One region of the Paenisporosarcina sp. genome, then DNA from elsewhere that is predicted to be linked to it. Evidence: riboswitches for the same ligand, from Rfam matches in the RefSeq annotation. Region 1 holds a riboswitch; the other holds the start of a gene.
What was found. A riboswitch is a leader RNA that binds a small molecule or an ion and turns the genes downstream of it on or off. The one in region 1 is predicted to bind thiamine pyrophosphate.
Positions count from the first base shown of each region.

Region 2: another riboswitch for thiamine pyrophosphate. It lies ahead of AC3EA5_RS01810 (YkoF family thiamine/hydroxymethylpyrimidine-binding protein); the one in region 1 lies ahead of thiT (energy-coupled thiamine transporter ThiT).

Region 1 covers NZ_JBYNRN010000023.1:58,869-62,285, reverse strand. The annotation lists gene AC3EA5_RS09080 (SGNH/GDSL hydrolase family protein) at 1-91, shown strand, start outside; gene AC3EA5_RS09075 (hypothetical protein) at 131-247, opposite strand; gene AC3EA5_RS09070 (magnetosome magnetite crystal formation protein family) at 306-656, opposite strand; gene AC3EA5_RS09065 (M20 family metallopeptidase) at 714-1,784, opposite strand; TPP riboswitch at 1,923-2,028, shown strand; gene thiT (energy-coupled thiamine transporter ThiT) at 2,128-2,709, shown strand; gene map (type I methionyl aminopeptidase) at 2,833-3,417, shown strand, end outside.
Region 2 covers NZ_JBYNRN010000007.1:15,714-19,130, forward strand. The annotation lists gene AC3EA5_RS01800 (ABC transporter ATP-binding protein) at 1-808, opposite strand, end outside; gene AC3EA5_RS01805 (ECF transporter S component) at 801-1,400, opposite strand; gene AC3EA5_RS01810 (YkoF family thiamine/hydroxymethylpyrimidine-binding protein) at 1,402-2,007, opposite strand; TPP riboswitch at 2,171-2,277, opposite strand; gene AC3EA5_RS01815 (GntR family transcriptional regulator) at 2,437-2,823, shown strand; gene AC3EA5_RS01820 (DUF1648 domain-containing protein) at 2,823-3,417, shown strand, end outside.

The DNA.
Region 1 (3,417 bases):
GAAACCTGCTAAAGACGAGTCGGCTTTATTGCCATCATCTAATTTATCAAACAACCTACTGGTCTTAACGGAATTACGTCCATTATCATAAAAAAAGCTTGAACTCGATTTATGAGTTCAAGCTTTTTTGCTATTTTCTTGGCGTTGTCATTTTTGTGCCTTTACGTGAATCTAATACCTTTTTTGCTATAGGTAGTATGATTGGTGCAAATTTAATGGCTGTTTTTATTAAGCTACCAATTCTCATTTGAATCGCTCCTATCGGCTGTTTCTATATTACTATGAGTTCCCCAAATCGAAGATAATCAAACATACTGAAGCACTTTGACACCTTGTACAATGTTCCAAATCAACACAATAAGTGAAACAATGCCATACACAATCATGAATAGGAACGGGAGGCCAGTAGCGAGTATTCCAAACCCTGAGTTGGTTCCATCAAATGTCACAGTTGAAGCTGATACCATTCCAATAGCAAATACTATAAACGCAATGATTAATAAACCAACAGGTATTAAATGTGACAATAAAGATCGCTTCGCATGATATTTGACCTCTTGATCTACCGATACAAAATAAATAATGATGGGTAGTAAAAAAGGAGCAAATAAAATACTGAAATAACACAATGATGACAACGCTCGATTGTTATCCACTTGTAATCCTCCTACTGATCTTAGATACATACTATACGGAAGAGAGAGAATTTAGTTTCAAGAAAGGGCATGTTTCGTTAAAATATCAGCGTATTGTTCTACTGAAGAGATAAGAACATACTCTCCAGGTCCATGCCAGTCGTCACCAGCTGGTCCAAATTCAATTGCACCTGCTCCAGTTCTTGCGTAATACCTAGTATCTGCAGCACCATGTTGACCAAATAAGACTGCATCTTTCTGGGTCACATCTGCAGTTACTATAGCTAACGTTTTAACGAATTCATTATCTTCAGTTGTTACAATTGCAGGCGTTTTTCCACCAGGTTTCACAACCGTGTTTTTATTTAGCGATAATGCTAGGTCTGTCATTTCTTGGACAATATCTTCCCATTTTTGACCTGGAACAAAGCGGATATCGTATGCGACCTCGCATGTATCCGGAACCATATTGTAGCGATCACCAGCTTGTATTTTCGCTAAGTTGACGGAAGGATGTTCATAGTAAGCATTACTCACTTTATAGAATGGCAATGTCTTTAATTTGTCGTGGAATTCATAAGCTAATTCAATGGCATTTGTACCTTCCCATGGACGTGAGCCATGTGCACCTTTCCCATTAAACGTTAGATCTACATGAATAATACCTTTTGACTGAACGCTCAGTTTTAGATGCGTAGGTTCACCACAAATAACGAAATCACCCGTATATCCTGTCTCAACTAAATGTCCAGAGGTTTTACGACCACCCGTTTCTTCATCCGTCACTATATGAAGGGCAATACGGTGTGTTAATTTCTCGGGTGTTAATGAAATTCGGCGGAACGCTTCCATCATTGCGGCAACGCCTGCTTTCATATCTGCAGACCCTCGACCATATAATTTATCCCCATCAATAACAGGATTAAACTGTTCAAGCTTCCCTGGAACTACATCGACATGTCCGTTCCAAACAATTGTAGATGGACCTGTGCCAACTTCAGCATGAATCATTAAACGACCTTCATTTTCGATCACAGTATGCTCGATATCGTGACTATTTAGCCATGTTGAACAGTATCGAAGTGCTTCGTTTGCTCCTTCTTCAGTATCACTCTTAATGGCGATTAGATTTTTTAACAACTCAATCATCTGAAATTCACATCCTTATTAGATTTAGTACTATTAGTATACCCACGGATTGTATTCCTCACAAACGTGGAAATTAGTCTCTTGATTCTCTTTCCCTATTTATGTACAATTAATCCGTACTAACAAAATTAGATGTATATGAACCACAAGGGGAGCCGTTAAACGGCTGAGAGTGAACATGACATGTTCTAACCCTTAGAACCTGTAAGTTAATGCTTGCGCAGGGATGTGGATAGAAACCGACACCAACGATGTCAGGCTCTGTCCTGTATTCGTTTTTTTTATTGGTTTTTTTCACCCCCAACATGCGATTTACAGTACATCGCAAAAGGAGGAAGAAAAAATGAGAAACAAAAGAGTATTACTATTAGTAGAGATTGCAATCTTTGCAGCGTTAGGATTTGTATTAGACTTTGTCGCATTTAAAATGCCTCAAGGCGGCTCTGTGAGTCTAGTGATGATTCCAATTGTATTAATTGCATTCAGAAGAGGCGTAATTGCGGGTATGTTAACGGGACTGTTAGTAGGGCTTTTACAAATAGTCTCTGGCTTAATTTCAGTCGCTCCATTGTCATTTAGTTTTGTGGTCATGCAAGTAATACTAGATTATTTAATTGCGTATGCAGTAGTTGGTTTTGCAGGGGTAATGCGCAAACAATACTTTAGTGAAAATAGTAAAACAAAAATGAGATTAATAACGATTATTGTTACTGCTGTATTTATTGGATCTTTTTTACGCTATATCGTACATGTAATTACAGGAATATTCTTCTTTGGCATGTATGCTGAGGAAGGCCAAAATTTATTAATCTATTCAAGTGTTTATAATGCAACTTATATGATCCCGGTATTCCTGTTAACAGCGGTTGTAACTTCACTGTTGTTTTTAACAGCACCAAGACTCTTGAATCCCGAAAAATCTTGATTAAAATATGATGATTTTCTTGAGGTTTTCCAAATGTTCAGAATGATTCTGACACATGGGAAAGCCTCTTTTTATATGGTATAGTATGGAGTAGAAATTAGAAGTAGAAGGGATTTTGTAACCATGATTGCTAAAACAACAGAAGACTTTGAGTCGTTAAAAACCATTGGACGTATAGTTGCTGAAATTAGAGATGCCATGCGCCTTGCTACAAAACCGGGCATTACTACGAAAGAACTTGATGAAATCGGCGGTAAAATGTTCAAAGAAAAAGGTGCTATTTCAGGACCTAAAGGCGAATATGATTTCCCGGGTTTCACATGTATCAGTGTTAACGAAGAAGTTGCTCATGGTATTCCAGGCTCTCGAATCATTAAAGATGGAGACATGGTTAATATTGATGTGTCAGGTTCTTATAATGGTTATTTTGCCGATACTGGTATATCGTTTGTTGTAGGCACAGGCGATAAATTAAAAGAAAAGCTATGTAAAGTAGCTGAAAGTTCATTTGATCGTGCGATGCTGAAAGTTAAAGCGGGTGCACGTTTAAATCAAATCGGAAAAGCTGTTGAACGAGAAGCAAAACAAAATGGTTTTACCGTTATTATGAATTTAACTGGACACGGTGTAGGGAAATCTCTACATGAAGCTCCTCAGCATATTTTAAATTATTATGATGCATGGGAACCAACGATCTTAAAAGAAGGC
Region 2 (3,417 bases), on a different contig from region 1:
TCGAGATATTTTGTAACAGCCTTTGGTTATTTATTGATACAGAGATTTGATGTGCTTCAAAAATAACTTCTTCTTCCATTGACGAAGATCGTTTTGGAAATGCAATGGCTGAGCTCACAGGATTATCTTCAGTTAAGAAAGAGCCACCAACATGAATCGCTCGTGTAAAGAAAGTTCCCCATAAATCCAACCGATGCTCCACCACGACAATCGTCATCGATTGCGAAACTTGAAGTTCATTTAACCAATGTACATAATGTCGCGCCGTTAATGGGTCCAGGTGGGCGAGCGGTTCATCTAGTAATAAAACCTGGGGCTCCATTAATAGTGCACACGCTGTGGCTACTCGTTGCTTCATTCCCCCAGAAAGGGTTTGAATGGTTGCTTTTCTAAGATGTGTTAGTCCTAATGTTGAAAGTGTGTTCGTAATGCGAGATTCCATTTCAAGGCGGCTGATATGACCAAAATTCTCTAATGTGAAAGCCATTTCCTGTTCAACCGTCGGCATACAAAACTGTGATTCGGGATCTTGAAAGACAGTAGCGATTCTTTGGTTGATTTCCCCAGGTTTGTAGCTGGCTGCGTCTTTATTAAAGAGCGTAATGGAACCATCCAAAATACCGTCACAGTTAGAAGGATACAGACGGTTCATCAAATAGAGCAAAGTGCTCTTGCCGCACCCACTTGGACCGAACAACACAGCACGTTCCCCTGCTTCGATTGAAAATGAAACCCCTGTAAAGATAGGGGTTAGATCCTCAGGAAAACGAAAAGAAACTTCGTTAAAATCGATAATGGGATTACTCAAGAATCTCACCTTTTAATTGGCGATACTTAATAGAATCTTGTGAAATGGCATACCCACGTAGTGCTCCGCTTGCTAGCAAACCATCGGACAGGTATTTTCCACCTAGTCCTGCAATCACAGCCCCACTGATGACTCGAAGTGTAAACATCCATGCTAATAAAGAAGGGTCTAAGGCAGCGTACCCAGAAACGAAAAATCCATAAACAAAACTAAATACCGCTGAACCGATTCCCGCTAAACAGAGAACCCACCAGTCATAACGCTTATATCCAGTAGCCGCAAATGCCGCTTCAGCTCCCAAACCTTGAACAATGCCTGACAATATTAATCGAGGGCCGACAGCATTGCCAATCATGACTTCAATAATGGCAGCCATTGTTTCTGAGAGTAAGGCAGCACCGGGCTTACGAATGATATACGCACTGATGATCGATACGATAAACCAAATGCCAAACATCCATTCATAAGCAATTGGACCAATGACCCCAGCCCATATATTTCCGACGTGAACGAACAGGAGATAAACAACAGCAAAAACGACTGCAAATACAGACAACAAAACAACTTCTTTTAACTTCCAGGACTTCAACATATTATTGTTCCTCCCTGTGAGAAGGGCTATTAATGCTCATATTCACGGTCATCACTAAATGGGAATGCTCTGCTGAACGCGCATGAGAGAATGACTCTTCTAAAAAGGCAAAGACATCATGAATGTCTCCGTGAAGTCCACTCGCGTAATGCATGGATTCGTTATATACACCATGCTCTTTCGCGCGGTCGATTTCTTTGTAAATGACAGACATATAATCCGGGTTGTTCATCGGATATAGGGCGAATTGAGAAGAAACATACTGCTTGATTCCTTGGATTTGTGGCGTGTTTAACAGAACATCATCCTTTTCTAAATAAACATCCCCCTGCGTATCACCAGGACAACCGATTGAAAAAGTGCCATTGAAAGCTACATGGGTACCTGTTTTCGCTGCATACAAAACGATCGCTTTCGCGGTATCAAAAACATGCATTTCCTTTCCTCGCATAACGGTACTCACATCGTCCGTATGCATCCACACATTGGATGTGTCCGCTTCGCGTAAAGCCCCTTTAATAATGTCGATGAAATTGTCCGCCATTGGGTGAATGGAAAATCGTAGACCCACAATCGGACTAGTACCACAACTAAACTCTTGTTTCATTCTTCTTCCTCCTATGGTGCCTGGTACACACACAATTCAAGAACGATTCTGAATTGAATCGAAGTTGTGTGTGTACCTGGCACCAGTATTTTGTTTGGAACACAATAAAAACAGCTGCATTCGATTGGAATGCAGCTGTTTGAGCCAAAGAAAAAAGAATTCGGCAAAAGTAGCCGCACTTCCTCACGCCAGTATTACCTGGATCGAGTGTTAAGGGATCGGAGCAAATGCTCTCATCTCAGCCAACATATAGCACCCCTAGTGCAGAAATCGTATGCAGTTTTATGTATGTTTCAGAACGGCTTCATTGTAGCGTACTAAAATTGAGTTGTAAATAGTTGAATGAAATTGTTGCACAAAATTGTCGCCTGTTCTATATTATATATAACAAGACTGTTCTATTGTTAATAGAACAAAGGAGGGTCGCATATGTTTATTGAGATTGAAACAAATTCGGCTGTGCCGATTTATTTACAACTTGCTCAAAGCATCATTGAAGGTGTAGCAAAAGGGGAGTTAAAGCCAGGAGATTCCTTGCCATCAGTTCGTGCATTTGCTGCAGATCTTGGGATGAACATGCATACGGTGAATAAAGCCTATCATTATTTAGAAGAGAAAGAATTTATTCAGATTGTGCAGAAAAAAGGAGTATTCATTCATGAAAATGGCGTGAGACTTGCTTCTCCCTCTGATCGAGATCGGTTGAAGAAAGAATTAAGACCCATTGTCGCAGAAGCACTTTGTCTTCAATTGTCTAACGAAGACTTAGAACAATTAGTAAGAGACCTTATTTCGAAAATAAAGGAGGGAGAATAATGGCAGCCATTATTTTTATCATCATTCTTCTGTTCATCATTAGCCTTCAAGCATTTTTGCCGAGATTTTTAAAAGAAAGCGAAGTGTTTGGTGTGTATGTTCCAGATACGCATGTAAAGGATGTGCGCATTGAACGCTTAAAATCTCGCTATACGAATACCGTTTTAACAACCGGAGGAGTCCTAATTTTGATATTTGTTGGTTGGCTAGGGGTGGTTCAACCTTCAGACAATCAAATTGGATTAGTTGGAATGGCGATTCAACTTGCCGCCTTGTCCATTTCGATGGCGCTCTACGCTAGGAATCATCTGTCATTAATGAGATGGAAAAAAGATGAACAGTGGATTGCTGGGCAAGTGGAAAGAAAAGTAGTCGACTTACAATTTAGAGAACAACTAAAACTATTGCCAAACGTGTATTTCATTTTACCGATGCTGATCACCATAGGATTAGGCGCGTATGGTTTAAGTCAGTACGATTCACTACCGAATCAAATTCCAACACACTGGGGTCCTAATGGTGAAGCAGATGCATTTGCAAAGAAGAGTTACGTTTCTGTTAGTTCTTTGCCGTTAATGACCTTGCTGTTGCAAG